DNA from 4 places in the Cupriavidus sp. 21MJTG02-4 genome. Region 2 is predicted to be linked to each of the others. Evidence: predicted binding sites of a transcription regulator. Region 2 holds the regulator's gene; each other region holds the start of a gene.

Region 1 (7,709 bases), on a different contig from region 2:
CAAGGCAGGCTTGCCGGGAAGTGCAAAAACCTCGTGGTTCAACGCTACCCGGCCGCAGTTTCGAGCCGGGACCGTTCGCGGTTTCGGCCATCAATTGCCGCAGTGCCCCCGCCTAAGGCGAGCCGCTCGCGCAGTCGTCAGTTGTCCTTCCGTGTTCATGGCGTTGTCAGGCCGCATGGTCATCCGGCGTTAAATCCGCCAGACCCCAACGCCAGCTAAGGACACGTCCTTCAGGTTTTCCCTCAGCCCAACGCCTCTTGCTTCCGGCATCAGGCGGTGAAGCCACGCTTTGCCCAAGCGCGGCCTAACCAAACCAGTCGTGACATGAAGAAACCCATACTGCCGCGGTGGACGCGGTCCCTGCCAAGCCTCGGCCTGCTCTTGCTGCTCGCCGGCTGCAACATGACGCTGCTCGACCCGAAGGGGCAGGTAGGCGTCGACATCAAAGGCATCATCCTGATCGCCACCTGGCTCATGCTGCTGGTGGTGGTGCCGGTGATCGTCCTGACGCTCGTGTTCGCCTGGAAGTACCGCGCCAGCAATACCTCGGCACGCTATGAACCCGACTGGTCGCACTCGACCGCGATCGAAGTCGTGGTGTGGCTGATTCCCTGCCTGATCATCATCGCGCTGGGCATCATCACGTGGAAGTCCTCGCACGACCTGGACCCGTACAAGCCGCTGGAATCCAAGCAGAAGCCGATCACCGTCGAGGCGGTGGCGATGAACTGGAAGTGGCTGTTCATCTATCCGGAACTGAAGATCGCGACGGTCAACCAGATCGCGTTCCCGGTGGGCACGCCGGTGAACTTCAAGATCACGTCCGATTCAATCATGAATTCGTTCTTCATCCCGCAACTGGGCAGCCAGGTTTACGCCATGGCGGGGATGGAGACCAAGCTGCACCTGATTGCCAACGAAGCCGGCACGTATGACGGCATGTCCGCCAACTACAGCGGCGGCGGCTTCTCGGGCATGAAGTTCAAGGCGACGGCCATGTCGAACTTCGAGTTCGACGCGTGGGTCGCCAAGGTGCGCGCCTCCGAACGTCAGCTCGCCAGCGCGGACTACAAGGTCCTGGCGCAGCCGAGCGAAGCGGAGCCGGTTGCCTACTACGGCAAGGTCGAAGACGGCCTGTTCACCGGCGTCCTGCACCAATACATGGGCAACGACGGCCATGCCATGGCCCGCGAGGGTTTCGATGGCGGCCCGGTCTGCACGTCGCGTAACACGCTCGGCGAAGAGCGGGTGTCCATGGCCACGCCGGCCAAGCCGGCGCTGGGCGCGCAATCCTAGGAGCAATGATGTTTGGCAAATTGAGTTTGTCGGCGATTCCGTTTCATGAGCCGATCATCATGGTCGTACTGGCCGGCGTCGCCCTCGGCGGCGCTGCGCTGCTAGGCGCGATCACGTATTTCAAGAAGTGGGGCTACCTCTGGAATGAGTGGTTCACTTCGGTCGATCACAAGAAGATCGGCGTGATGTACTGCCTGGTCGCGCTGGTCATGCTGCTGCGCGGCTTTTCCGACGCGCTGATGATGCGCATGCAGCTGGCGCTCGCCACGAACGGTGCCCACGGCGTGCTGCCGCCGGAACACTACGACCAGATCTTCACCGCCCACGGCGTGATCATGATCTTCTTCGTGGCCATGCCGCTGATGACGGGCCTGATGAACCTCGTGGTGCCGCTGCAGATCGGCGCGCGCGACGTGGCGTTCCCGTTCCTGAACACGCTGTCGTTCTGGCTGTTCGTGTCGGGCGCCATGCTGGTGAACGTCTCGCTGGGCGTCGGCGAATTCGCCAAGACCGGCTGGCTCGCCTACCCGCCGCTGTCCGGCCTGGACTTCAGCCCGGGCGTGGGGGTGGACTACTACCTCTGGTCCTTGCAGATCTCAGGGTTGGGCACGCTGCTGACCGGCGTGAACTTCCTGGTGACCATCCTGAAGATGCGCGCCCCGGGCATGACCCTGATGCGCATGCCGGTGTTCACCTGGACCGCCCTGTGCACCAACGTGCTGATCGTGGCTGCCTTCCCGGTGTTGACTGTGTCGCTGGCACTGCTGGGCCTGGACCGCTACTTCGACATGCACTTCTTCACGAACGATGGCGGCGGCAATGCCATGATGTACGTGAACCTGATCTGGATCTGGGGCCACCCCGAGGTGTACATCCTGATCCTGCCGGCGTTCGGTATCTTCTCTGAAGTCATCGCGACGTTCTCGGGCAAGAAGCTGTTCGGCTACAAGGGCATGGTGTACGCGACCGCGGCCATCATGGTGCTGTCGTTCATCGTGTGGCTGCACCACTTCTTCACGATGGGCTCGGGCGCGAACGTCAACGCATTCTTCGGCATCACGACCATGATCATCTCCATCCCGACCGGGGTGAAGATCTTCAACTGGCTGTTCACGATGTACCGCGGCCGCGTGCAGATGACCACGCCGGTGCTGTGGACGCTGGGCTTCATGATCACCTTCGTGATCGGCGGCATGACCGGTGTGTTGATGGCCGTTCCGGCAGCCGACTTCGTGCTGCACAACAGCCTGTTCCTGATCGCCCACTTCCACAACGTGATCATCGGCGGCGTGCTGTTCGGCTACCTGGCCGGCATCACCTACTGGTGGCCGAAGGCGTTCGGCTTCAAGCTGAACGAGCGCCTGGGCAAGTACGCCTTCTGGTGCTGGCTGGTGGGCTTCTACTTCGCCTTCATGCCGCTGTACGTGCTGGGCCTGATGGGCATGACCCGTCGCCTGAACCACACCGACAACCCGGCCTGGACGCCGTGGCTGTACCTGGCCGTGGTGGGCGTGGTGTTCGTGGCGTTGGGCATCTTCTTCCAGGTGCTGCAGATCGTCGTGTCGATCCGCGACCGCAAGAAGCTGGCCGACGTGACCGGCGACCCGTGGGGTGGCCGCACGCTGGAATGGGCGACGTCCTCGCCGCCGCCGTTCTACAACTTCGCGCACACCCCGGTGGTGCGTGACCTGGACGCGTTCGCCGACATGAAGGCCCGTGGCGAAACCATCCCGACCACCGGCTACGAGCAGATCCACATGCCGAAGAACACCGGCGCCGGTTTCTGGATGGGCCTGTTCAGCCTGGTGCTGGGCTTCGCCCTGGTCTGGCACATCTGGTGGCTTGCCGCCGTGGGCCTGGTTGGCATGGTGGTGTCGTTCATCCGCCGCGCCAACGATGACCACATCGACTACTACGTGCCGGCCGCCGAGGTCGAGCAGATTGAAACGCGCCAACTGCAGCGCATTGCTTCGCAGGCCTGATAACCATGTCGACAGAAGTCCTTGATCGCTTCGGGGCGGCGCAAGCCCCGGCTCATGCGCACTCGCATGACGACACGCACGACCACGCGCACCACGACACCAGCGAGAACACAATCTTTGGTTTCTGGCTGTACCTGATGAGCGACTGCATCTTGTTCGCGTGCCTGTTCGCCGCCTTCGCCGTCCTGCGCGGCGAAGTGGCGGGCGGCCCGTCGGGCAAGGAGCTGTTCGAGCTCAACTACGTGCTGACCGAGACCTTCATCCTGCTGTTCTCGTCGATCACGTACGGGTTCGCGATGATCTCGCTGCAGAACCGCTCGAAAGTGCGGGTGCTGGTCTGGCTGGCTATCACGTTCGCGCTGGGCGCCGCGTTCATGTACATGGAAATCAATGAATTCCATCACCTGATCGCCGAAGGCGCCGGCCCGAGCCGCAGCGCGTTCCTGTCGTCGTTCTTCACGCTGGTGGGCACCCACGGCCTGCACGTAGCAAGCGGCATGGTGTGGATGCTGGTCCTGATGTGGCAAGTCAGCAAGAAGGGCCTGACCCCGACCATGTCCAAGCGCCTGAACTGCCTCAGCCTGTTCTGGCACTTCCTGGACGTCGTGTGGATCGGCGTCTTCACCGTGGTCTACCTGATGGGGGCAATGTAAATGGCACAGCAACACGCAGCATCGGCCCACGCCGAGTCGCACGGCCACAGCAGCTTCAAGTCCTATGTGATCGGCTTCGTGCTCGCGGTGATCCTGACCGTCATCCCGTTCAAGATCGTGATGGACGGCACCATGGACCGCGGCACGACCCTGCTGATCATCCTCGGCATGGCCGCGGTGCAGGTGGTCGTGCACCTGAAGTATTTCCTCCATATGGATGGTTCGAAGGAACAGCGCTGGAACGTGATGTCGTTCCTGTTCACGCTGCTGATCCTGTTCATCGTGCTGGCCGGCTCGCTTTGGATCATGCACAACATGAACGCGAACATGATGCCGTGGATGATGAAGTAATCGTCTCTGGACGATAGACAACGGGGCCTTCGGGCCCCGTTCTTGTTTGTGGCGGTGCATCGCGCACCGTGGCGCCGCATTCCTGCCGGCGCCTTCCCATTTTCGGCGCCGGCATGCCCGCGGCCTCGCTTGCACCCGATTGCGCCGTGCACGCGCGCGGTGCGTCGTCGTCTGTTCCCGCCCGGCACCAGCATGGTGCTTTCGCGCGGTATCTCCCTGGAATTGTCTCTTGCCGGGCGCCCCGGCGGCGTCTGGCCATCCGTCGATGGCCTGGCGAGCCATGGCACGGTAGTTGCGGATGCACCACCCGGGGAGCGTTGAGTCCCGTAACCAAACGACAAACTGGGAGCTGCAATGAAACGACGTGACATGCTGAAGCTGTCGGCGGTAGCCGCCGCGGCCATGATCGGCGCGAGCCCGCTGGCGATGGCGCAGTCCAAGGACCCGATCAAGATCGGCATCCTGCATTCGTTGTCCGGCACCATGGCCATCTCGGAGACGTCGCTCAAGGACGTGGCGCTGATGACCATCGACGAGATCAACAAGAGTGGTGGCGTGCTCGGCCGCAAGCTGGAGCCGGTGGTCGTGGATCCGGCGTCGAACTGGCCGCTGTTCGCCGAGAAGGCGCGCCAGCTGATCACCAAGGACAAGGTTGCGGTCACATTCGGCTGCTGGACTTCGGTGTCGCGCAAGTCCGTGCTGCCGGTCTATGAAGAGCTGAACTCGCTGCTGTTCTACCCGGTGCAGTATGAAGGCGAGGAGATGTCCAAGAACGTCTTCTACACCGGCGCAGCACCCAACCAGCAGGCCATTCCGGCGGTCGAGTACCTGATGAGCAAGGAAGGCGGCGGCGCCAAGCGCTTCTTCCTGCTGGGCACCGACTACGTCTATCCGCGCACCACCAACAAGATCCTCCGTGCATTCCTGAAGAGCAAGGGCGTGGCCGACAAGGATATCGAAGAGGTCTACACGCCGTTCGGCCACAGCGACTACCAGACGATCGTCGCCAACATCAAGAAGTTCTCGCAGGGCGGCAAGACCGCCGTGATCTCCACCATCAACGGCGACTCCAACGTGCCGTTCTACAAAGAACTCGGCAACGCGGGCCTGAAGGCCAAGGATGTGCCGGTGGTGGCCTTCTCCGTCGGTGAGGAAGAGCTGCGCGGCATCGATACCAAGCCGCTGGTCGGCCACCTTGCCGCATGGAACTACTTCATGTCGGTCAAGAATCCCGAGAACGAAGCCTTCAAGAAACAGTGGGCAGCCTGGGTCAAGGCCAACAACCTGCCAGGTGGCGACAAGCGTGTCACCAATGACCCGATGGAGGCCACCTATGTCGGCATCCATATGTGGGCACAAGCCGTGAAGAAGGCCGGCACGACCGATCCTGACAAAGTCCGCGCCGCCATGTACGGCCAGACCTTCAAGGCACCGGACGGCTTCACGCTGACCATGGGCGACAACCATCACCTGTTCAAGCCGGTGATGATCGGCGAAGTGAAGGGTGACGGCCAGTTCACCGTGGTGTGGAAGACCGCCAAGCCCATCCGCGCGCAGCCGTGGAGCCCGTTCATCTCCGGCAATGAAGGCAAGCCGGACAAGGTGATGTAAGCCACTTCGCCTGATGAAGCGACGCCGCTCTCTCGAGTGCGGGAGAGCGGCGTAGTTCGCTGTCCGCCATTACCTTTGCACGTGCCAACCCTTATGCGCTATTCGATATCCGTTCATGCCATGCCGTGGCTGCGCACCTTGCTGGCAGCGCTGCTCCTCGCCACGGCACCGTGGGCTGCTGCGCTGACGCAGGCCGACCTTAAGCCATTGGCCGAGGACGATTTCGATGCCAAGACCGCGGCCTTGTACGCACTGGCCAAGGCTGCGCCGGAGCAGGCCGGACCCATCCTGAAAGCGCTGCAGGACGACGCGCTGCAGTACGCCCCGTCGGTGGGCATGGTGCGCCAGGAAGCAGACAAGACCGTCGACGCGATTACCGGCAAGCCAGTCACGGTCAAGGCCGATGAGCTGGAATCACTGACGCTTAACAACAGCCTGCGCGCGATCGTGGATAGCGCGGCCAGCAGCCTGCAGCTGCAATCGCCCGATATCGCGGTGCGCACGCAGGCCATCAATACGCTGTATGACCAACCCGAAAGCGCCTCGCGCGCTGGTGTGGAAGCGGCGCGCAAGATTGAGGCCGATCCCGGCCTGCGCGCACGGCTGGACGTGATCTGGGCCACCACTGTACTGGCCGAAGAGACCCACGCCGGCGACACGGCCCAGCGCGATGCGCGGATGGAGGCTATTCGCATCCTCGGCCGCGACAGCAATCCGCAAAGCCGGCAGAAGCTGGCGCCGCTGGTCGAGCGCGGCAGCGATGGCAAGTACCGGGAACCCGATGTCGAGGTACGCGTGGCCGCGCAGCAGGCACTCGACGCATTGCGCAGCGACCAGCGCCGCGCCGACCTGATCGGCAACCTGTTCGCCGGCCTGAGCCTGGGCAGCGTGCTGCTGCTGGCCGCGCTGGGCCTGGCGATCACCTATGGGCTGATCGGCGTCATCAACATGGCGCACGGCGAGTTCCTGATGATCGGCGCGTATGCCACCTACGTCGTGCAGACGCTGTTCCGCACCTACGCGCCCGGCGCGTTCGACTGGTATCTGCCCGCAGCGCTGCCGGCCTCGTTCCTGGCTGCGGGTATCGTCGGTTTCGTGCTGGAACGCCTGGTGCTGCGCCATCTCTATGGCCGCCCGCTGGAGACGCTGCTGGCCACATTCGGCGTGAGCCTGCTGCTGATGCAGGCCGTGCGCACGCTGTTCGGCGCGCAGAACGTCGAAGTGGCGAACCCGGCCTGGATGAGCGGTGGCGTCGAATGGATGCCAGGCCTTGTGATTCCGTACAACCGCATCGTCATCATCTTGTTCGCGCTCGCCGTAGTGGCGGTTGCCTGGGCCGTGCTCAACCGTACGCGCCTTGGCCTGTTCGTGCGTGCCACCACGCAGAACCGCACCATGGCCGCCTGCGTTGGCGTGCGCACGTGGAAGGTGGACAGCTACGCCTTTGCCTTCGGCGCGGGCATTGCCGGCATGGGCGGCTGCGCGCTGTCGCAGATCGGCAATGTCGGCCCGGACCTGGGCCAGGCTTACATCATCGATTCGTTCATGGTCGTGGTGCTGGGTGGAGTCGGGCAGCTGGCGGGCACGATCGTCGGCGCGTTCGGGCTCGGCATCATCAACAAGTTCATCGAGCCGTTCTACGGCGCGGTGCTGGCCAAGATCTTCGTCCTGGTGCTGATCGTGCTCTTTATCCAGAAGCGGCCGCAGGGACTTTTCGCGCTCAAGGGGCGCAGCGCGGAGGCATGATGCAGAGCTTTCATTCCAATTCGCCGGCCACGCAATTTCGGCTTGCCGTGCCCGGACGTCAGCCGCTGTT
Region 2 (7,709 bases):
CGCTGGCGCTCGGCGACGCGCTGGCGGTGGCGGTGCTCGATGCGCGCGGCTTCGGCGAAGAAGACTTTGCCCGCTCGCACCCCGGCGGCGCGCTCGGCCGCAAGCTGCTGACCCACGTGCGCGACGTCATGCGCAGCGGCAACGCCGTGCCGGAAGTCCGCGAGAACACGCCACTGGCCCAGGCGCTGATGGAAATCACGCGCAAGGGCATGGCCATGACCGCGGTGGTCGACCCGGACGGCATTGCCATCGGCGTGTTCACCGACGGCGACCTGCGCCGCCTGCTGGAAACCCCGCGCGACTGGAAGACCGTGCCGATCGGCGAAGTGATGCACCGGAACCCGCAAGTGGTCCATGAAGACCAGCTCGCCGTCGAAGCCGTGCAGGTCATGGAGGCCAACCGCATCAACCAGTTGCTGGTGGTGGACCATGACGGGCGCCTGGTGGGCGCGCTGCACATCCACGACCTGACCCGCGCCAAGGTCATCTGAAGCGCGGCGCGAACGCAACGAAACCATGCAGGCACTCCTGTCCTCCCTCACCGGGATCGTCCTGCGGCTGCTGCCGCTGCTGCTGATGGCCGTGGTGGCCGGCAGCACGTTCTGGCTGGTGCAAGTCAATACGCAGCAGGAAGGCACCAAGGCGCCGACCGTGCGCAAGCACGAGCCCGACTACTACATGGAGCGTTTCTCGGCTACCGAACTCGCGCAGGACGGCAGCACCAAGATGCGCTTCACCGGCGACAAGATGGTCCACTTCGACGACGACCAGACCTACGAGTTCACCCGTCCCGCCATGCGCGCCTACCAGCCCGAGCGTCCGCCGGTCACCGCGCGTGCCGATCGCGGCCGAATGAACGCCGAGGGCTCGGTGATCGACCTGTATGGCAACGGCTTCATCGAGCGGCAAAAGGGCGCCGATGCCGCCAAGGACCCGCTCATGACGGCCGCGTCGGAGTACTTCCAGGTCCTGGTGAATGACGACATCGTCAAGACCGACAAGGCCGTGAAGCTCACGCGCGGCCCGTCGGTCATGACCGCCAACGGGCTGATCTTCAACAACGTTACCCGCGAAGTACAATTGCTGGGCAACGTACGCGGCACCATCATCACTGGTGCGCCCACCCGGACTCCGGGATCCTGACAACAACAGCCGCCCGCGCCCGACGGGGCGGCACCGCGGACCTGAGCATCGCGCCCGACCCTCCGCTTTCCTGCGACCCTTGCCAACATGATTGCTTCCCTGACGACCCTGTCCCGCCGGCGCGCCGCCCCGCTGCTGCTGGCCGTGGCCACCGCGATTGCCGCGCTGGCGCCGCTGGGCGCCCATGCCGAACGCGCGGACCGGGACAAGCCGCTGGTCCTGGAAGCCGACAACGCCAGCTACGACGACGTCAAGCAGATCTACACGCTGACCGGCAACGTGGTCCTGACCAAGGGCACCATGGTGCTGAAGTCGGACGCGGCCGAGATCCGCACCGACCCGGAGGGCTACCAGTACGCGGTGGCCACGGCCAAGGGCGGCAAGCAGGCCTATATCCGCCAGAAGCGTGAAGGCGTGGACGAGTACATGGACGGCTGGGGCGACCGCATCGAATACGACGGCAAGCAGGAACTGTCCAAGCTGATCGGCCACGCGCGCATGGCGCGGCTGCAGGGCGCCAAGCTGGTCGACGAGATCCGCGGCGCGGTCCTGACCTATGACAGCCGCAACGAGTTCTACACCGCCGCCGGCGGCGGCGACAACACGTCGGCCGGCAACCCGTCGGGACGCGTGCGCGCCGTGCTCTCGCCGCGCCAGGAGGCCAGCGGTGCCGCCGCCAGCCCGCCCCTCGACCTGAAGTCGGCACCCGCGCCGTCCAGCAAGCCCTGAATCACGCGCCCGAACGCATCACCGCCACCATGACCGATACCGCAATGCTCGCCCCCACGCCCGCTTCCGCCGCTCCCGACGCCCGTGCCGACAGCAGCACGATGGTCGTGCGCCACCTGAAGAAGCGCTACGGGTCGCGCACGGTGGTGAAGGACGTGTCGCTCGAGGTGAAGAGCGGCGAGGTGGTGGGCCTGCTCGGCCCCAATGGCGCGGGCAAGACCACGTCGTTCTACATGATCGTGGGCCTCGTCGCGCTGGACGAGGGCGATATCGTGCTCGACGGTCAGCACATCAGCGGCCTGGCCATCCACGAGCGCGCGCGCATGGGCCTGTCCTACCTGCCGCAGGAAGCGTCGGTGTTCCGCAAGCTCAATGTGGAAGAGAACATCCGCGCGGTGCTGGAGCTGCAGTTGGTCAACGGCAAGCCGCTGCCGAAAGCCGAGATCGACAGCCGCCTGGATACGCTGCTGGACGACCTGCAGATTGCCCACCTGCGCAACAACCCTGCGCTGTCGCTGTCGGGTGGCGAGCGCCGCCGCGTGGAAATCGCACGCGCGCTGGCGTCCTCGCCACGCTTCATCCTGCTCGATGAACCGTTCGCCGGCGTGGACCCGATCGCGGTCGGCGAGATCCAGCGCATCGTCAGCTTCCTCAAGGCGCGCAATATCGGCGTGCTGATCACCGACCACAACGTGCGCGAGACGCTTGGCATCTGCGACCACGCGTACATCATCAGCGAAGGCACCGTACTCGCATCGGGCCAGCCCGACGAAATCATCGCCAACGAGTCGGTGCGCCGCGTCTACCTGGGCGAGAACTTCCGCATGTGAAGCCTGGGGCGGCAGGTGCGCTTGGCAGAGACGATCAGGCAGCATCAGCGATAGCAATTTTCGTTCCAACATCGGTTGGATGCGCATAGAATAGGTCGCATGAAACCGTCGCTACAGCTCCGTCTCTCCCAGCATCTGGCACTCACGCCGCAACTGCAGCAGTCGATCCGGCTGCTGCAACTTTCTACGCTTGAGCTGCAGCAGGAAGTCGAGCAGGCCTTGACGGAAAACCCGCTGCTGGAGCGCGAGAACGACTGGATCGACAGCCCGCTGCGCGTGGCGGCCGATGGCTCGGTCAACCTGCAGAGCGCACCCGCGCCCGCACCGGCCGAACCGCAGGGCAACAGCGACGCGAACGCCAGCAGCCCGGGCAGCGAGGATGAGAGCTATAGCGACAGCGGTAGCGAAGATTACGGCAGCGACTGGAGCCTGGACGATTTCGCGCGGCGCCCGCAGGGTGAGGACGACGAGAAGACCCCCATGCAGCTGCGCGACGCCGAGCCCACCCTGCGCGAACACTTGATGGAGCAGCTCGCGCCGCTGAAGATCTCGACGCGCGACAAGGGCCTGGCGATCTTCCTGATCGAATCGCTCGACGACGATGGCTACCTGAGCGCGTCGCTCGACGAGATCTGCACCGAGTTGCCCGAGGAACTCGAATTCGAGGTCGACGAATTGCAGGCGATCCTCACGCTGCTGCAAAGCTTCGACCCGCCCGGCGTGGGCGCGCGCAATGCCGCCGAATGCCTGAGCCTTCAGCTGCGCCGGCTGCAGCATCCGCAGCGCGAGCTGGCGCTCTCGATCGTCAACCATCACCTCGAACTGCTTGCCGTGCGCGACTACACGCGCCTGAAAAAAGCATTGCAGGTTGATGAAGCGGCGCTCAAGGCCGCGCATGAACTGATCCGCTCGCTCGCGCCCTACCCGGGCCACGCCTACAGCCGCCCTGAAGCGGACTTCGTGGTGCCCGACGTATTCGTGCGCAAGGGCGGCGGCGGCTGGATCGCGCAGCTCAATCCGGATGTGATGCCGCGCCTGCGCATCAACGACATGTACGCGCAGATCCTGCGCGGTGCCAAGGGAGAATCCGGTGCCGCGGGGCTGCAGCAAAAGCTGCAGGAAGCGCGCTGGCTGATCAAGAATATCCAGCAAAGGTTCGACACGATCCTGCGAGTTTCGCAGGCGATTGTCGAGCGTCAGAAGAACTTCTTCACGCACGGGGAAATCGCGATGCGCCCCTTGGTTTTGCGGGAGATTGCCGATACACTGGGATTACACGAGTCAACCATATCCCGGGTGACGACCAATAAATACATGGCAACGCCGATGGGTACTTTCGAACTGAAGTACTTTTTTGGCAGCCACGTTTCCACCGAAACCGGTGGGGCGGCTTCCTCAACGGCGATCCGCGCCTTGATCAAGCAACTTATAGGAGCCGAAGACCCGAGGAGTCCTCTTTCCGACAGCCGAATTGCCGAATTGCTGGGTGAACAAGGCTTCGTTGTCGCGCGCCGTACCGTCGCCAAGTATCGCGAAGCCCTGAAGATCCCTGCTGTCAATCTCCGCAAGACTTTGTAGCCGAGTTGCACCGCCTGCCTGGTGCAGCTCTTTCAGAAGGAGAAGCGCTATGAACTTCAAGATCAGTGGACACCACCTGGACATCACGCCCCCGCTGCGTGAGTACGTGGAAACGAAGCTGGAGCGTATCGTCAGGCATTTCGATCAAGTCATTGGCGTCAGCGTGCTACTCTCAGTCGACAATCACAAGGAAAAGGACAGGCGTCAGTACGCGGAAATCAATTTGCACCTTCGGGGCAAGGACATTTTTGTGGAAGCCCATCACGAAGACCTGTATGCGGCCATCGACGCACTTGTCGACAAGCTGGACCGCCAGGTGCTTCGGTATAAGGATCGCGTGCAAGGCCACGACCGCGAAGCGGTCAAGTACCAGATGGCCGAGTCCCAACTACAGCAGCAATGATCAAGCCTGCCAGTCGCAAGACTGGCACTGAAACAGGACTGATAACAGCAAGCCGCGCCATGTAGCGCGGCTTTTTTGCATCTGCAGCCCCGGCCGGGCGCGCGTCCTGGACACAAGTGTTCGCAACTGGCGCAGCACGGTGTATGCTCTCCAAGACATAGCGCGTGGCGACTCCGGCGCGACCACCGTACCCAGGTGTGGCGGCACCAGCACGGACCAGGCCATACAGGGGCCTGGCGCTGCATTGCACAAGAACAGGGGAGACGCTGCTCTATAATGGCCGAACGCCTGGGAAGCCATGGCGTGGCCGCAATCCGGCCCCACTTCGTTTCCGGGCTGAGCAGTCCGATCTGCCTGCTAACTGAAATCCTCGCATCGCCCATGAATCGTTTGGCCAAACTGCTGCCACCCGGCAACATCAACCTCGACCTCAGCGTCACCAGCAAGAAGCGTGTATTCGAGCAAGCCGGGCTCCTATTCGAGAACAACCATGGCGTGGCACGGGCGACCGTGACCGACAACCTGTTCGCGCGCGAGTCGCTGGGTTCGACCGGTCTGGGCGCGGGCGTGGCCATTCCGCACGGGCGCATCAAGGGGCTGAAGCAACCGCTGGCTGCCTTCATGCGGCTGGCCGAGCCGATCCCGTTCGAATCGCCGGATGGCAAGCCGGTCTCGCTGCTGATCTTCCTGCTGGTGCCGGAACAGGCTACGCAGCAGCATCTCGAGATTCTTTCCGAAATTGCCCAGCTGCTGTCGGATCGGGACATGCGCGAAGGCCTGGCAACCCTGGCCACGCCGGACGCGGTCCATGAACTCCTGACGCAGTGGCATCCCTGATCCCTCCCCTGGGCTGGCAACAGACCGGACAATCGTAAAATCCGGCACAGTCCCCGCCCCGAAAGTCATCCCCCATGGAACTCACCGGCGTCACCTCGCAGTCGATCTTCGACGACAACGCAGCCGACATCAAACTCTCGTGGGTGGCTGGCCTGGAAGGTGCGGATCGCGCCTTCGACGTGGAGTTTGCCCGCGAGGCCACCTCGGCCGCGGACCTGGTCGGCCACCTGAACCTGATCCATCCGAACCGGATCCAGGTGCTCGGCAAACCCGAAATCACCTATTACCAGCGTCTGGACGACGAAACCCGCAAGCGCCAGATGGGCGAGCTGATCCTGCTCGAGCCGCCGTTCCTGGTCGTGGCCGACGGCATGGAGCCGCCGCCGGACCTGGAGCTGCGCTGCACGCGCTCTTCCACGCCGCTATTCACCACGCCGGTTTCCTCGGCGGCGGTCATCGACCACCTGCGGCTGTACCTGTCGCGAATCTCGGCGCCGCGCGTGACCATGCACGGCGTGTTCCTCGACATCCTCGGCATGGGTGTGCTGGTCATGGGCGAGTCGGGCCTGGGCAAGAGCGAACTCGGCCTGGAACTGATCTCGCGCGGCCACGGCCTGGTGGCCGACGACGCGGTGGATTTCGTGCGCCTGGGACCGGATTTCATTGAAGGCCGCTGTCCGCCGCTGCTGCAGAACCTGCTCGAAGTACGGGGCCTGGGCCTGCTCGACATCAAGACCATCTTCGGCGAGACCGCCGTGCGGCGAAAGATGAAGATGAAGCTGGTGGTCCAGCTGGTGCGCCGCAACGACGGCGAGTTCGAACGCCTGCCGCTCGATTCGCAGTACCTCGACGTGCTGGGCTTGCCGATCCATATGGTCAAGATCCAGGTGGCGGCCGGCCGAAACCTCGCCGTGCTGGTCGAGGCCGCCGTGCGCAACACCATCCTGCGCCTGCGCGGCATCGATACGCTGCGCGATTTCATGGATCGCCAGCGCGCCGCGATGCAGGCCGATGCGGTCTCGCGCGGGCAGGGCCGCCTGCTCTGAGCGGGCGCGACACGTTTTCAATTGCTTACATCGGCGTTGACAAATAAGTCAACGCGGTGGGGATATCTTCCGTTTTGTGCTGTAATGGGCATCGAGCCCAGTCCGGAGCCGCAGCGTTCACTGTCAGGGTGGCGAAAAGCGGCCATGAAGTTTTCCACAGCCAGGAGAGCAAGCATGAAGAAACTGATCGCGATGTGTGTGTTGGTAACGCCGCTGCTGGCCACCGGCGCAATGGCACAGCCCGCCACCCAAACCACGCCTGCAGCGCCCGCCATGCCGGCAGCGCCGGGCCCCGGAGACAAGGCAGTACCGGCATCCGCCGCCAAGGCGCCCACCGCGCAGCAGCAGAAGATGAAGGACTGCAACGATCAGGCTGCCGGCAAGAAAGGCGACGATCGCAAGGCCTTCATGAAGCAGTGCCTTTCGGCCAAGGGCGTGCAGCCGACCAAGACCCAGCAGGAAAAGATGTCGGCCTGCAGCAAGGAAGGCAAGGGCAAGAAGGGCGACGATTACAAGTCGTTCATGAAGGAATGCCTGTCGAAGTAATTGGCTGTCGATCCGGACAAAATGGCGAACCGCGCGGTTCGCCATTTTTGTCAGCGCGGCCGCTGTCATGACGTGGCCACTTCCGGATGCTATGCTTCCGATGCTATGCGCATCATCCTCATCACCGGCATCTCCGGCTCCGGCAAATCCGTCGCACTGAACGTGCTTGAAGATGCAGGCTACTACTGCGTCGATAACCTGCCGGCCCAATTCATCCCCGATCTGGCCCGCTATCTTGCGGCCGAGGGCTATACGCACCTTGGCGTCGCCACCGATATCCGCAGCCGGGAATCGCTGGACCACCTGCCCGACACGGTTCGTCAACTGGCGGAGACCCATCAGGTCGAGGTCGTGTTCCTCACGGCCAGTACCGACGCACTGGTGCAGCGCTATTCGGAAACGCGTCGCCGCCATCCGCTGTCGATTCTGACCAACGGCGCGCCCCGCTCCGAGGAAGAACGGGCGGCGTTCAACGACCGCGGGCTGATGGAAGCCATCGAGATGGAGCGCGAACTGCTCAGCCCGCTGGCCGAGTCCGCGCACCGCATCGACACCAGCAACGTGCGCACCAATACGCTGCGCAGCTGGATCAAGGAA
Region 3 (7,709 bases), on a different contig from region 2:
AGGTGGCAGATGCGCGACGTCATCGGCGTATAGACTTCGCTGTCCTCTTCCACGTCGGAAAACACGCAGACGTCGGCCAGCTTGGCCAGCGGCGAGCCGCTATGCGTCAGGGCCAGCACGCTTGCGCCGCTGGAACGGGCCAGCGTGGCGGCAGTCAGCATGTCCCACGTGCGGCCACTGTTCGAAACCAGTACGGCGACATCGCCGGGCCCGAGCAGGGCGGCCGACATGCTGAACACATGCGGATCGGAGTAAGCCGTGGTCGGCATGCCCAGGCGGAAAAACTTGTGCTGGATGTCGAGTGCGACGATGCCCGAGTTGCCGCAGCCATAGAACTCGATGCGGCGCGCGGTGGCAAGCAGGCGGATGCCGTGCTCGACCTGGTCCGCCGACAGCGCATTGCGCACGCTCATGAGCGTGGCAATGGTGCGGTCGAATACTTTGCCGGCAATGTCGGCGGGGCCGTCGTCCGGCTTCACGTCCTGGTGCACGAAAGGCGTGCCCCCGCCCACGTTTTGCGCGAACTGCAGCTTGAATTCACGGAATCCGTCATAGCCCAGCGCCGCGCAGAAGCGCGCGATGGTGGGTTGCGACACGCCGGCGCGCTCGGCCAGTTCCGGCATGGAAAGCCGGATCACGCTGGCGCCGTGGCGGGCGACATAGTCGGCCAGGCGGCGTTCGGACGGACGGAGCGTGTCGTAGACGGCAAGGATTCGGTCGCGCATGACGGTGGCGGAGCGTGGCTGGCAGGATCTGAATGTAGATATTCTACAGCGCCGTGGCTTTGCGGAGCCGAGGGGTTGCCGTGAAATTGCGCTAGGGATTTCCCGTATTCCGTGGATTCTGTGATGTTTGTGATCTCAAGGAGGCTGCTCGCGTGAATCTTGTATCGCTATAATGTAGAAAATCTACAGGCCAATAGGAACGTCCAGCCATGCCCCACGCCGTCCATGCCGAAATCCTTGCCGTGACCCGGCGCATCGCCGAGCGCAGCCGCGCCAGCCGGCAGGCCTACCTGGCGCGTTGCGAACGTGCGCAGGCGGAACTGGGTCCACTGCGCGGCATGTCGTGCGCCAACCTGGCGCACGGCTTTGCCGCGCTGCCGGCGCACGACAAGCTCAAGCTGCGCGTCGAACATGCGGCCAATCTCGGCATCGTGACGGCCTACAACGACATGCTGTCGGCGCACCAGCCATACGAGCGCTATCCCGGCGTGATCCGTGAAGCGGCACGCGCGGCCGGCGCCGTGGCGCAGGTGGCCGGCGGCGTGCCGGCGATGTGCGACGGCATCACGCAGGGCAACCCCGGCATGGAGCTGTCGCTGTTTTCGCGCGATGCCATTGCCATGAGCACGGCGGTGGCGCTGTCGCACAACACGTTCGACGCGGCGGTGATGCTGGGCGTTTGCGACAAGATCGTCCCGGGCCTGGTGATGGGGGCGCTGCAGTTCGGCCACCTGCCGGTCGTATTCGTGCCGGCCGGGCCGATGGCAAGCGGCCTGCCGAACAAGGAGAAGGCACGCGTGCGCCAGCTTTACGCCACCGGCCAGGTCGGCCGCGAAGCGCTGCTCGAAGCCGAGTGCGAGGCCTATCACGGCGCCGGCACCTGCACCTTCTACGGTACCGCCAACAGCAACCAGTTCCTGATGGAAATCATGGGCCTGCACCTGCCCGGCGCAGCCTTCGTCCACCCGGACAGCGGCCTGCGCGACGCGCTGACCGCGGCAGCGGCGCAGCGCGCGCTGGCCCTGTCGGCGCGGGGCGGCGAGTACCTGCCGATGGCGCGCATCGTCGACGAGCGAGCCATCGTCAACGCGATGGTCGGCCTGCTGGCCACCGGCGGTTCCACCAACCACACCATCCATCTCGTAGCCATGGCGCGCGCGGCGGGTGTGCTGATCGACTGGGACGACTTTGACCGCCTGTCCCGCATCACGCCGCTGCTGGCGCGCGTCTATCCGAACGGCTCGGCGGATGTGAACCACTTCCACGCCGCGGGCGGCGTGGGTTACGTGATTCGCCAGCTGCTGCAGGCCGGGCTGGTGCACGAGGACGTGCAGACCGTGGCCGGCCCTGGCCTGGCACGCTACACGCAGGAGCCCGTGCTGGTCGACGGCGTCCTGCAGTGGCGCGATGGCGCCAATACCAGCGGCGACGCCCAGGTGCTCGCCACCGCCGCCGAGCCGTTCTCCGACGAGGGTGGCCTGCGCCTGATGCAGGGCAACCTGGGCCGCGGCGTGATCAAGGTGTCCGCCGTGGCGCCCGAACACCGCGTGGTCGAGGCGCCGGCGCGCGTGTTCGATTCGCAGGAGGCCCTGCAAGCGGCCTTCGAAGCGGGCGAGTTGAACCGCGACGTGGTGGCGGTAGTGCGTTTCCAGGGGCCCAATGCCAACGGCATGCCAGAACTGCATCGCCTGACGCCCGTGCTTGGTGCGCTGCAGGATGCGGGGCACCGCGTGGCGCTGGTGACGGATGGCCGCATGTCCGGCGCCTCCGGCAAGGTCCCCGCGGTGATCCACATGGGCCCCGAGGCACTGGCCGGCGGACCGCTGGCGCGCGTGCGCGATGGCGACCTGGTGCGCATGGACGCCGTTGCCGGCACGCTTGCCTGGCTCGGTGATCCGGCCGAATTCGCGGCGCGCCCCGTCGCGCCAGCGCCGGCTGACGATTTCGCACGGTTCAGCATGGGCCGCGGCCTGTTCGGGCTGTTCCGGCGTCACGCGCGCATGGCGGAAGAGGGCGGCAGCGCACTAGACCTGTCCGAGGCCGACGCCATGCCGGCGGCCGCCGCGCCCGGAACTGCCACGGCGGCGCATTCCGTCGCACAATAGCCGGGCCAAGGCCCGTTTCATCCGATTGACTCGATTCCCCCGGCCGGTGCCAGCCGCCAGCCGGGCACCTGCGCGCCGCCTGCCGGCGCCAGGCTACCGACAAGGATGGGGCAAACCATCCGACACCATGATCGATGGAGCAGACATGATCTATATCCTGATGGGCGTTTCCGGCAGCGGCAAATCCACGGTTGGCGAAATGCTGGCGCAACGCCTGGGCTGCGCGTTCCATGACGCGGACGAATTCCACAGCGCCGCCAACAAGGCCAAGATGCACGCGGGCATCCCGCTTACCGACGAGGATCGCTGGCCCTGGCTGGCGGCCATGCGCGCGGCCATCGATGCCGCGCGGGCCGAGGGCCGGACCCACGTGTTCACCTGCTCCGCGCTGCGCCAGGTGTATCGCGACCGGCTGACGCCGCCGGATGGCGGCGTGACCTTCGTCTACATGAAGGGCGACGCGTCGGTGATCGGCTCGCGCCTGTCCGCGCGCACGGACCACTTCTTCAACCCGGCATTGCTGCAGAGCCAGCTCGATACCCTGGAAGAACCCGAAGGTGCGCTGGTACTCGATATCCGGCAAACGCCGGAGGCGCTGGTGCAGGCCATCCTCGAAGACGGCGAACGCCACCGCGCCACCGCCGCGCGCTGACCCACTCCTGCACGCGCGCCTGCGGTACCCCTGGCAGGCATCTTGCTTCACCCGTTTCCGTGCCGCGCCATCGCGGGGACTTGCGGCTTTCGCTGGCGCAAGTATGCTGAAAGGGCCAGTCACTCGACAGTCTGTAGAGCCAAAAAACAAGGGGCGGCGATTCCGGTGGGAGACCGGCAGGCCAGGCGACCAGGACGCCCCCCGATTTCACGGAGGGAAGGGTCATCATGGCGGCGCGCTTTTTCGACGAGATGCTGGATTGGCGGGATGACGAGCGCAATACCGTCATCCAGGCGGGGCAGGCACTGCCGGGTGGCCTGGTACGGCCGCACTACCGGCAATTCTCGGACTGGCTGGCGCGGCAGTCCGACAACACCATGGCCAACAAGCGGGCCGAGGCCGACCTGATCTTCCGGCGCGTCGGCATTACGTTCGCGGTCTACGGCGACAAGGATGAATCCAACAGCGGCACCGAGCGGACCATTCCGTTCGACGTGATCCCGCGCATCTTCCCGGCCAGCGAATGGGCGACCCTGGACAAGGGCCTGCGCCAGCGCGTGGCGGCGCTGAACCGCTTCATCCACGACATCTACCACGGGCAGGACATCATCCGCGCCGGCGTGATCCCGCCGGACCAGATCTACAACAACGCGCAGTACCGCCCCGAGATGCTGGGCCTGGATGTTCCGCACGACGTCTACGCGCACGTGGCCGGCATCGACGTCGTGCGGGCCGGCGAGGGCGAGTTCTACGTGCTGGAGGACAACCTGCGTGTACCGTCGGGCGTGTCGTACATGCTCGAAAACCGCAAGATGATGATGCGGTTATTTCCGGATCTCTTCGCACGCAACCGCGTCGCGCCGGTGGCCCACTATCCCGACCTGCTGCTCGACATGCTGCGCGGGGTTTCGCCGCAGGCCATCGCCGACCCCACCGTGGTGGTGCTGACACCGGGCATGTACAACTCGGCTTACTTCGAACACGCTTTCCTGGCGCAGCAGATGGGCGTGGAACTGGTCGAAGGCAGCGACCTCTTCGTCGAGGACGATCATCTCTACATGCGCACCACGCAGGGGCCGCAGCGCATCGACGTGATCTACCGCCGCGTGGACGACGATTTTCTCGATCCGCTGGTGTTCCGGCACGATTCCTCGCTAGGCGCTGCCGGGCTGCTGTCGGTCTACCGCGCGGGCAACGTGACCATCTGCAATGCCATCGGCACCGGTGTGGCCGACGACAAGTCGATCTACCCGTACGTGCCCGACATGATCCGCTTCTACCTGGGCGAAGAGGCCATCCTCAACAACGTGCCGACCTATATGTGCCGGCGCCCGGACGACCTGCAGTACGTGCTCGACAACATGGCGGAACTGGTGGTCAAGGAAACCCATGGCGCGGGCGGTTACGGCATGCTGGTCGGGCCGGCGGCCACGCGCGCGGAGATCGATACCTTCCGCGAGGTGGTGAAGTCGCGGCCAGAGCAGTACATCGCCCAGCCGACGCTGGCGTTGTCGACCTGCCCGACCTATGTCGAAGCGGGTATCGCGCCGCGCCATATCGACCTGCGTCCGTTCGTGCTGTCGGGGCGCGAGGTGCGCATGGTGCCGGGCGGGCTCACGCGCGTCGCGCTGCGCGAAGGATCGCTGGTGGTGAATTCCTCGCAGGGCGGGGGCACCAAGGACACCTGGGTGCTGGAGCGCTGAGTCCTCCGCCACCACGTCGCCACGCAGCCACGATCGAATAGCGAGGAGAATCCCATGCTGAGCCGCACCGCCGACCATCTTTTCTGGATGGCCCGCTATACCGAACGCGCGGAGAACACCGCGCGCATGCTGGACGTCAACTACCAGACCTCGCTGCTGCCGCAGTCCGCGGAAGTGGCGGAGCAGGGCTGGTGGGCCATGTTAGACATCTCGGAACTGACCCGTGCGTTCGACCACAAGTACGGGCTGCTGACGCGCGACGACGTGATCGATTTCATGGTGCGCGACATGACCAACCCGTCGTCGATCATGAGCTGCCTGCGCGCGGCACGTGAGAACGCGCGCGCGGTGCGCGGCTCGCTCACCACCGAGGTCTGGGAAACAGTCAACACCACCTGGCTCGATGTGCAGCGCATCATCGCGGACGGGGAGCTGCAGGAAGACCCGTCGCGTTTCTTCGAGTGGGTCAAGTTCCGCTCGCACCTGGCGCGCGGGGTGCAGTTCGGCACCATGCTGAAGGACGACGCCTTCCACTTCATGCGGCTCGGCACGTTCCTGGAGCGGGCCGACAACACCGCGCGGATCCTCGACGTGAAGTTCCAGGCGTCGGGCTCGGACGACACCGATTCCAATCGAGAGCAGAACGATTTCTACCACTGGGCCGCGGTGCTGCGCTCGGTGTCGGGCTTCGAGGTCTACCGCAAGGTCTACCGCGCGGTGATCACGCCGCAGCGCGTGGCCGAGCTGTTGATCCTGCGCCCGGACATGCCGCGTTCGCTGGTGTCGAGCATGGATGAGGTGGTGGCCATCCTTGCGGTGGTCTGCAACCAGCAATCGGGAGAGACCGAGCGCCAGGCTGGTAAACTCCATGCCGACCTGAAATATGCCCGCATCGACGACATTTTTGCTGTCGGGCTGCACGCTTTCCTGACCAGCTTCCTGGAGCGCATCGGCGATCTCGGCAACGGCATCAGCCGTGATTTCCTGGTGCCGCTGGCGGCCTAGTGCCGAGTACTCGGACGGATGCCGCGGAGAGCACCCATGTGCAGCAGTCGTCGCGGCGGCCTTCCGAACACCGTGAAATACAAGATTCATCACCAGACCGTCTATCACTACGCGGAACCGGTGCGGCGCAGCGTGCACGAATTGCGGCTCGCGCCGCGCTCGGGGCCGCTGCAGGCCGTGCAGGGCTGGGAACTCCAGGCACCTGGCAACCTTTCCGAGGCGCGCGATGGCTTCGGCAATATCGTCCATAACTTCACCGTCAAGGGCCCGGCCGACACCATCGCCATCACTGCGATCGGTGAAGTAGAGGTCACAACTGCGCACGGTGAAGTCGGGCGAGACGGGCATCATGCCTTCCGCGATGCGCCCGCTGCGGGCGAGGCGCGGGTCTCGCCGCTGTACTTCGTCGGCGGCACGCCGCTGACCGCCGCCCCGCCTGAGATGCAGGCATTCGCCGCGCCGTTCCTGGCATCCGGACACGAGGTGCCGGCGCTGCTGGCGCTGGCCGGCGGCATCGCCGATCACGTACGTTATGCAGCCAACACCACGCATGTTGGCACCTCCGCGGCCGAGGCGTTCCATCTTGGCAGCGGGGTTTGCCAGGACCAGGCGCAGGTAATGGTGGCCGCGTGCCGCGCGTTCGGCATTCCCGCGCGCTATGTAAGCGGATACTTCTACGATCCGGCGGCCACGGAACTGGCCAGCCACGCCTGGGCGGATGTCTGCCTGGATGCGGGGCAGGACCTGTGGTGCAGCATCGATGTGACGCACCGTTGTGTGACGGATCACCGGCACGTGCGGCTTGCGGTCGGACGTGACTACCAGTCTGCGGCACCGGTCCGTGGCATTCTCGAGGGCGGCGGCGGCGAGACCCTGCAGGTGAATATTGCCATCACGCCGCTGACGGACTGAAGGGGCGCGCGGCCCGCCGCACCGGTTCGAGGTCATATCGAGGCCGTGCCGGCCGGTGCGCCCCAAATTCGAGCACTGTCTCCAATCTGCCGGGACCGTCCCGCAGGGTGTCCGCCGGACGCTAGAATTCCCGCTGCCACCCGCACGGTTCTGTGAGAACCCGACAAGACCATGACTTATTGTGTTGCCATGCAACTCGACGCCGGCCTGGTGTTCCTTTCCGATTCGCGCACCAATGCCGGTGTCGATGCGATATCCACCGCGCGCAAGATGACGGTGTTCGAAGAGCCCGGCGACCGCGTGATGGTGCTGCTGACTGCAGGCAACCTGGCCATCAGCCAGTCGGTGCGCCAGTGCCTGGCCGAGGCGCGCGACGAGAAGCGCTCGCTGTGGACCGCGCGGGATATGTTCGAGGCCGCGTCCATCGTCGGCGATGCCGTGCGCCAGGTGCACAAGCGCGATGCCCATGCGTTGCGCGATGCCGGCATCGATTTCAACGTCAGCCTGATCTTTGGCGGCCAGATCGGCGGCGAGCGCGCGCGGCTGTTCAATGTCTACGCGGCCGGCAATTTCGTCGAGGCGATGCCCGAGAACTGCTATTTCCAGA
Region 4 (7,709 bases), on a different contig from region 2:
ATCTCGCGCGGATCGCCGCATGCCAGCAGGTCCAGGATCATCGAGCGCGGACTCGACAGCCCCGAGCCGCCGGCCATGAACACCAGCGGCCGTGGATCACTCTTGCGCACGAAGAAGCGGCCCAGCGGGCCGGATAGCTGCAGGCGTTCGCCGACCTGCAACTGCTCATGCACATAGGTGGTCGCACTGCCGCCCGGGACCAGGCGGATGTTCAGCTCGATCTCGCCCGCCGCCGGCGCGCTGGCAATCGAGAATGCGCGCGGCGTGGCTTCCTTGCCGATCCACACATTGACGTACTGCCCCGGCTGGAACTGCAGCGGCTCGCCTTCGATGCGCAGGAAAACGCCCTTGATGGTTGGCGTGAGCGCGTCGATGCGGGCCACTTCCGCGGTGAAGTCCAGCAGCGGCAGGCACTGGGCGTCGGGGTCGGGCTCGATGTCCGCTTCGATCACCATGTCCGACATCGGCCTGGCGCAGCAGGCCAGGCACTTCGCTTCGTCGCGCTCGAAATCCATCAGGGCGAACGGCGAGGCCTCGCCATGGTCGAGTTCGCCTTGCAGGGTCTGCACCTTGCAGGTTCCGCACAGGCCGTGGCCGCAGGCATGCGGCAGCCAAACGCCCGCGCGCAGGCATGCGTCGAGCACGGTCTGGCCCTCTTCGATGTCGATGGTCTGGCCGAGTGGTTCGATGGTCAGTTGGTAGGTCATGTCAGCCTCCGTGTTGCCTTGTGCGACAGCGTCAGTTGCAGGAGCCGCCAATGCCGTTCAGGCCGGGCGTGCGCAGGCGCAGTAGCGACTTGTGCGCGAGGCCGTTGGCGGTCAGGCTGGCCGCGGCATCGGGCGCGAACGGCGCGCCGCCGCGCAGCCACTGCGCCTGCGTCCAGTCGATGGCGGCGCCTTCCGGATGGGCGGCCAGCAGCGGTGCGATGACGTCGCTGACCAGGGCGCCGAACGGCATGTCAGGTGGCAGCGGCAGCGTGAAGGGGCTGCAGAACAGCAGGTGCTGGTCCCAGCCGAAGTACACCAGCTGGTTGCCGTGGAAGTTTTCGACGCGGTCGCGGGTTTCGCCCGCGTAGCCGGGATTCAGTGCGATGACTGGCATGATGGTCTCCGGTGTGGGGTTCAGTCGTGTCCGTGGTCGCAGCACGGCGCGCTGCCGCCCTGCTCCGCTGCTGGCGTGCCTGCTGCACCGGTCCAGCGGTCCCAGTTGGCGCGGTCCTGCGAATCGGCGAAGTCGCCGCGGTCGGCCGGGCTCAGGTGGTACCAGTCGAGCACCTCGGGCAGCGTCGCGCCGCCGCAGTTGCCCTGGAAGATCTGGTGCACCGGCAGCCAGGCCTGCACATACTTCTCGGGCTCGTCGACGAAGATGTCGCGGCAGCCGTCCGAGCAGAAGTGGTAGCGGTCGCCGTCGTGCTCGGCCTCGCGGTAGCAAATCTGCGTCGGGTCGTCGGGCTCGGTGAAAGCCATCGGGATCTGGCACACCTGGCACAGCATCGGCAGGCCGGGGTTGTACCAGCGCTGGCCGGCCTCCTGTTGCCGCTGCCAGTAATCGAAGCGCGGCTTGTAGTGCTTGTCGAAGCTGTCGGGATACTTCTCGGCCAGCCACGTCATTTCGGACGCCTCCGGCACCCAGGTGTGGATCGCTGCGGCGTGGTTGAAGTTGTAGAAGATCGACCAGGCGATGTGCGACAGGTGGTCCTTCTCCTTCGCGGCCTGCTCGTGATACTTGGGCATGCGGATGCCGTAGCGCGCAAGATCGGCGAACAGCGCGCCGCCGTTCTGCTCGAAGTAGATTTCCCAGGCTTCCTTCCAGCTCATCACGCGCCTGGGCAGCATGTAGTCCATCATCATCGCCACCAGCGTCAGCAGCCGGTAGCCGCGCCAGAACCACTTGTCGATCCACTTCTGGATGATCGGACGGTTGGCCGGGTCCTGCTCCAGCATGAACTTCACCACTTCGAGCCCGAGCGTCATGTGGCGCGATTCATCGGACTGCGCCGAGAAGCCGAAGGTCACCGTGGCCATGTCGCCGTTGTAGGCCGCGCCCGACATGAAGGGCATGAACAACAGGTTGGTCAGCACATACTCGAACGAGAACGAGATCGCCGTGATGAACTCGAACGGCCCCGCCGTCATGGCGTCTTCGAAGTACGACTTCGGCACCGACAGGTACCACAGCCGGTCATGCAGGTGGCGCCAGTCGGAAAAGCCGTTGAAGTACTTGTTGTAGTGGCTGATGGTGTGGACCTGGGTCTGGCAGTGGCGCAGCTCGTCGATCGACTGCATCTGGCACGCCACGCGCGCGCCCACGCCGCGCAGCGTGCGCCCGGCCATGGCAAAGCCGCGGTGCGCCGCATACTCCAGCGGCGACACGCCCGTCAGGAACAGCTTGAGCGCGTTGACGTAGCGCGCGTCGCTGACATTGAGCTGGCCGTTGTTCTGCTGGAACGCGTCGATGATCGCGTACAACTTGCGCTCCTTCTCGGACTGGAATTTCCAGTACGCGTCCATGGTCAGGCGGAACGGGTCTTCCCAGCCGTCCCAGTCATGGATCACGATGCCTTCGAACTTGTCGTGCGGGAATACGGCATCCATGGGCTGGTAGGTGGTTTCCCAGCCGAGGTCGCGCGTGAGGATCGCGTACTTCTCCTTGAGCGAGAGCTTGGGCCGGGTAGCCTGCCGCGCGGCGGTGGCGATTGCAGTGGCGGTGGTCATGTCCTTGTCTCCAGTGTTCTTGCGGTTCGACTTGCGGCTCAGTGCCAGGCCAGTACGAACTGGTCTTCGGTTTCGTCGATATTGCCGGCCAGCGAAATCAGGCCGAGCTGCAGTTCCTGCACGTCCCACGCGCGGCCGATGCGCTCTTCCACGCTGGCGCGGTTGATTTCCAGGCGCCCCGGTGCGTCGATCTTGACCATGGCCGGATAGCGGTTGATGGTGGCGTGCGGGTTGTCGGCCTCGATTGCGTCGATGACGGGACGCATCTCTTCGTTGGCCTGCAGGGCGATGAATACGATCTGTGCGGTCATGGCGTTCGTCCCTGGTGTCATGCAACGGCGTCGGTGGGGCGGATCAGCCCCAGCCCCGCAAGGCGCTTGTCCAGCGCGGCAACCGCTTCACCGAGCGCCGCATCGGCTTCGTCGGCGAACAGGCGGCGTGCCAGCGGGGCCAGCGCGTGCTGGAAGCGGTCGAGCCATGCAAAGGCGAAGCCCGCGATCACGCCGGCATTCGCGGGAGATTCCTGCGCGGCTGTCTTCACCGTTGCATCGACCCAGCGCGTGGTCTCGGCATACCAGGCGATCATGAAGTCAGTGACCAGCGAGAACGCGGGGCTTTCGGCGGACAGGCGCGCATCCAGGCGCTGGTAGACCAGCGGGTAAAGCAGCCCGTCCATCACGAGGTTCTGCGCCACGTGCAGTTCGAACCAGTCCTCACGCACGATCAGGTCTTCGAGCGCATGGCGCAACGGCTGCCAGGCCAGGTCTTCCATCCATGCCGTCTTGGCGGCTTCGACCGCCGCCTTGTCGCCGACCAGCAGGCCGATGCGGGTCAGGTACTGCGCAATGCCCAGGCGATCCATGGTGTGGAACATGGCGGCTTCGGTGATGGCCGAGCCGTAGCCATAGGCCGTGATCGCGGCGTTGTTCATGTTCGCCGCCCACTCGACATGGCGCAGCGGCACCACGCCGAGCGTCAGCAGTTCGCGCAGGGGCGCCGGCAGCGATGCCAGCAGGCCGCGCTTCTCGACGAAGTCCAGGTTCTTCTCCATCGCGTCCTGCTGGCGCGCACGGGCGTTGACGTACGTGCCGTAGTAGAACTGGCGCGGATCCTTCAGCGCGTACCAGTCCTGCATGACCACCTGCGTGCGGCGCACGTCGTAGAGCTCGTATTGCGGCTGCCACAGCGGGCGGTAATGGAAGCTGGTCTCCGGCTGCAGGTCGTACATCGCCTCCTGGTAGCGCGTGGCCGGCTTGTCGGCGCCCAGGCGCCGTTGCAGGTTGGCGAAGGTCTGGCGGATCGGACTGACGCTGTCGGTACGGATATCGATTTGCATGGTGGGTTGCTCCTGTCTCCCTTGTGGTGTTCGGATCGGTGTTCGGATCGGTGTTCGGATCGGTGTTCGGATAGGCCGCGGCGTCAGGCCACGGTTTCGCTCCATTTGTCGCGCTCGAATTCCAGTGCGCGGCCCAGCAGGTGCGACACCGTGATGGCGCACTGCGTGGCGCAGAACGCGGAGAACTGGTCGGGGCGCATGACCAGCTCCACGTAGAGCGCCGGGTCGCCGAGCGAGAACTCGAACTCGACCCAGTGTTCATCGCGCGCGGTCACCCGGACGTAGGGCTGGGCACGTCCGCCGGCCGGGACGCTGGCATGGACAAACGGTGTGGTCATGTCTCGCTCCTGCTGCGATGCACATCGGTGGGTGTGCATGGTTCTGGGTGTGGAGACATATAGCGAAGGCCGTGCCACCGGCTGCCAAGCCGCATGGCACAAGGGATTGCGGGAAATTCCGAGGCGTTGCCCCGGCGCGCCCGCTTGATGATTTGATGAGGGGATCAAGCCTGTTTTCATCAAATGATCAAATCCACGGATATTGCGACGCACCATGCTGTCCACGGGGAATCCCCTCGCTTGCCTGGCTCGCGAAACCGCGTGTTAGGCTACGGAAAAACCGAGGCCAAGGACGTTCCTCTCCGGATCGATTCGCGCCCGCAGGCATTCTGGAGATGGAGATGACCGCCCCCCCCAAGCAGCCGCCATTCGACCTGGCTTCGCTGCTGACGATCGACCCCAAGGCCGCACAGATACGGCTCGGCGATTCCCGCATGGTGCTGATGCACACCGAGGCCCTGAGCTACTTGCGCAAGGAGATCCTCGATACGCTGGGCCTGGAACGCGGCAAGGGTCTGCTGATCCGCATGGGCTACGCGCAGGGCATGCGGGACGCCGAGATGGTCAAGCGCGAACGCAAGGAGGAACTCGAGACGTCGCCCAACGACGCGTTCCTGCTTGGCCCGCAACTGCACATGCTGGAAGGCGTGACACGCGTGGACCCGGTGCGGCTGGAGATCGACCGCGACACCGGCCACTTCTATGGCGAGTTTCTCTGGCAGGACTCCTGGGAAGGCGAAGCGCCCTACAACGAGGAACTGAGCCGCGAGGAAGGCGGCTGCTGGGTGCAGCTCGGCTATGCATCGGGCTACAGCAGCACCTTCATGGACCGGCTGGTCATTTACAAGGAAACCGAGTGCCAGCGCCGCCTCGATGCGCTATGCCGCATCGTCGGCAAGCCAGCCGAGGCCTGGGACGACCCCGACTACCTGAAGTACTTCGAGCCCGACTCGGTCATCAGCGACCTGCTCACGCTGCAGCAGGAAGTCAGCACGCTGCGCGAGACCCTGTGCGGCGCCAACCAGGGCAACCTGATCGGCCAGTCCCCGGCGTTCCGCGAAGCCTTCGGCCTGCTGTCGGCCGCGGCCGATAGCCATATCACAGTACTGCTCACCGGAGAAACCGGCGCAGGCAAGGAGATGTTCGCGCGCTGGCTGCATGACCACGGCCCGCGCGCCGAGCAGCCGTTCATTGCCGTGAATTGCGCGGCGATCCCGCACGAGCTGATCGAATCCGAGCTGTTCGGCGTCGAGAAAGGCGCCTACACGGGGGCACAGCAGTCACGCCCGGGCCGCTTCGAGCGCGCGCACGGCGGCACGCTGTTTCTCGACGAGATCGGCGACCTGCCGCTGTCGGCACAGGTCAAGCTGCTGCGTGTGTTGCAGAACGCGGAAGTCGAGCGGCTTGGCGGCGTCGAGACGCGCAAGATCGATGTGCGGCTGATTGCGGCCACCAACGTCAACTTGGCACAGGCGATCCGCCAGGGGCAGTTCCGCGCGGACCTGTTCTACCGGATCAGCACCTACCCGGTCGCCATCCCGGCCCTGCGCGAACGGCGCGAGGATATCCCGGAACTTGCGCAGGCGTTCATCCAGCGCTTCAACGCGCGCTACCAGAAGCAGGTACGCGGGCTGAGCCAGCGCGCCCGCGATGCGCTGATGCAGTACCAGTGGCCCGGCAATATCCGTGAACTCGAGAACATGATCGAGCGCGGTGTGCTGCTCGCGCCCGCGGCGGGGCTGATCGACACTTCCCACCTGTTCGCCAGCCAGCAGCAGGCCACCGAAGCGCCCGAGGACGCCGATGCCCTGCTGCAAAAGCTGCTGGACCAGCAGGTGTCGCTGCCGCAGATCGAGGGGCGGCTGATGCAGCTCGCCATCGACACGACGCGCGGCAACCTGTCATCGGCGGCGCGCATGCTGGGGATCACGCGGCCGCAACTGGCCTACCGGCTGAAGAAGTGACCGCGCTGGCCTAGTGGTAATCGAACGTGAACGTCGCGGCGGCGGTTACTGTCCCGGCGGTAACGGGCAGGCCGTTATTCAGGCCGATGTACCGGACCGCATAGTTGTACGACCCAGGGATATTGGCCTGAATGCTTCCCAATGCATTGCGCGTCTGCAACGGCACGGGCAGGTAGCTGCCGCCGGAGACGATCTGGAAGCCGACTCCGGTGGCAGCCCCGGGCGCGCCGGCGTTCGAAGCGCCGAGCACACCCGCAGTTGCGGTCTGCACAGGCGTGCCGGGGGCACCGTCGAACGTGACTCCAACGTTGGCCGGGCTGTCGCAAGTGACGCCGATGGTGAAGGGCGCCGTGCCTGCCGTTGCCCCTGCCGGACGCAGGTCAGCCGCGCGCACGGATTGCAGTGTGACAGTCGCGGGATAGTTCACATTGCAGGTAATCGGCCGCGGGATCGCAGTTCCGGTGAAGCCGATGTAGTTGATTCCGCCGCCGCCCAGCGCGCCAGCGTTCTCCCCCTGATAGACGCCAAAGCCGAACCGCGTCTGCATCGGGTCCAGGGTGCCACCGCTTATCGGCCCTGTCTTGACGAACTCAATGGAGGCCGACACCGAGTACGTCATGTCCGCGTTCAGACTGCCCAGGCCCTGGCCTCTTGTGTCACACCCGCCCCCCGATCCGTTGGTGATGGCCTGCCCCGCCTGGTTGCGCAAGCGAATGCCGACACCCGGGACGCCGGTCGAATAGACGCCGGGTGGGCCCTCCGTGCCCGTACCGTAGAAACAGGCTATGATCGGCGCGCCAGGCACGACGCGAGGCGGCACGTTGTCGCATGTGCCGGTGATGGTGTAGTTGCGCGCCGTGCCGGGGATGGCGCTGCCCACTGGCAGCGTGGTCACGACGGCCATATTGCTCATGTCCTGCAGGTATGGCATGGCCGGCGTTGACGAGCAGGCGGCTTGGACCACCTGCGGGGCAGACAGCGTGAGGATGGCCAGCAGACCATAAAGAAGGGTCGCATTCAGACCTGCCCGTTCATTGAGCGGCTTCATCGTTGTGCTCCTTATACATCCCCATGGATAGGGTCGGTTGGTCCCCGGTGACTGGATGATCGCTGCATACGCCGTCGCCTAGCGGCAGCGCAAGGCGCGCAGGCCCGACCGTCGCCGGCAGTGCGTAGGCAAATTCGCAGGTGTTGGCGCCCTGCCCTCCCCACTTTGCCGTGAGCACGCCGGCCTGCTGTTTGAGCCCACGTGCAATAAAACGCCCGTCCTGGCCGACGGTGCCGGCCAGGTTCCCGTCGCTATCGGACACCTCGGCACCGAACGGGAGCGGCTTGCCGTCGGCGGTACGCACGCGCA

Evidence for each region. The regulator sigma-54, encoded in region 2, starts transcription at its own class of promoters, with help from an activator protein. The targets are predictions, from matches to a motif close to TGGCANGNAANCTGCTTT.
Region 1: urtA (urea ABC transporter substrate-binding protein) is a predicted target of sigma-54. The motif match lies at 4,564-4,581, and genes of this name have one in related genera.
Region 3: AC3FKH_RS18155 (circularly permuted type 2 ATP-grasp protein) is a predicted target of sigma-54. The motif match lies at 3,514-3,531, and genes of this name have one in related genera.
Region 4: AC3FKH_RS28305 (phenol hydroxylase subunit) is a predicted target of sigma-54. The motif match lies at 4,448-4,465, and genes of this name have one in related genera.

The regions. Positions count from the first base shown of each region.
Region 1 is NZ_JBYOJP010000005.1:19,832-27,540, reverse strand. Features, by position in the region: gene cyoA (ubiquinol oxidase subunit II) at 325-1,296, shown strand; gene cyoB (cytochrome o ubiquinol oxidase subunit I) at 1,305-3,278, shown strand; gene cyoC (cytochrome o ubiquinol oxidase subunit III) at 3,284-3,931, shown strand; gene cyoD (cytochrome o ubiquinol oxidase subunit IV) at 3,932-4,282, shown strand; gene urtA (urea ABC transporter substrate-binding protein) at 4,637-5,893, shown strand; gene urtB (urea ABC transporter permease subunit UrtB) at 5,987-7,639, shown strand; gene urtC (urea ABC transporter permease subunit UrtC) at 7,639-7,709, shown strand, end outside.
Region 2 is NZ_JBYOJP010000001.1:210,984-218,692, forward strand. Features, by position in the region: gene AC3FKH_RS00990 (KpsF/GutQ family sugar-phosphate isomerase) at 1-491, shown strand, start outside; gene lptC (LPS export ABC transporter periplasmic protein LptC) at 517-1,143, shown strand; gene lptA (lipopolysaccharide transport periplasmic protein LptA) at 1,231-1,872, shown strand; gene lptB (LPS export ABC transporter ATP-binding protein) at 1,902-2,702, shown strand; gene AC3FKH_RS01010 (RNA polymerase factor sigma-54) at 2,802-4,280, shown strand; gene hpf (ribosome hibernation-promoting factor, HPF/YfiA family) at 4,330-4,683, shown strand; gene AC3FKH_RS01020 (PTS sugar transporter subunit IIA) at 5,065-5,520, shown strand; gene hprK (HPr(Ser) kinase/phosphatase) at 5,595-6,566, shown strand; gene AC3FKH_RS01030 (PsiF family protein) at 6,741-7,112, shown strand; gene rapZ (RNase adapter RapZ) at 7,218-7,709, shown strand, end outside.
Region 3 is NZ_JBYOJP010000008.1:225,178-232,886, reverse strand. Features, by position in the region: gene AC3FKH_RS18170 (MurR/RpiR family transcriptional regulator) at 1-725, opposite strand, end outside; gene edd (phosphogluconate dehydratase) at 935-2,830, shown strand; gene AC3FKH_RS18160 (gluconokinase) at 2,976-3,482, shown strand; gene AC3FKH_RS18155 (circularly permuted type 2 ATP-grasp protein) at 3,710-5,185, shown strand; gene AC3FKH_RS18150 (alpha-E domain-containing protein) at 5,240-6,190, shown strand; gene AC3FKH_RS18145 (transglutaminase family protein) at 6,263-7,102, shown strand; gene AC3FKH_RS18140 (proteasome-type protease) at 7,274-7,709, shown strand, end outside.
Region 4 is NZ_JBYOJP010000018.1:106,319-114,027, forward strand. Features, by position in the region: gene AC3FKH_RS28280 (NADH:ubiquinone reductase (Na(+)-transporting) subunit F) at 1-707, opposite strand, end outside; gene AC3FKH_RS28285 (phenol hydroxylase subunit P4) at 739-1,101, opposite strand; gene AC3FKH_RS28290 (aromatic/alkene/methane monooxygenase hydroxylase/oxygenase subunit alpha) at 1,122-2,714, opposite strand; gene AC3FKH_RS28295 (MmoB/DmpM family protein) at 2,753-3,025, opposite strand; gene AC3FKH_RS28300 (aromatic/alkene monooxygenase hydroxylase subunit beta) at 3,043-4,050, opposite strand; gene AC3FKH_RS28305 (phenol hydroxylase subunit) at 4,134-4,388, opposite strand; gene AC3FKH_RS28310 (sigma 54-interacting transcriptional regulator) at 4,730-6,352, shown strand; gene AC3FKH_RS28315 (fimbrial protein) at 6,363-7,400, opposite strand; gene AC3FKH_RS28320 (fimbria/pilus outer membrane usher protein) at 7,384-7,709, opposite strand, start outside.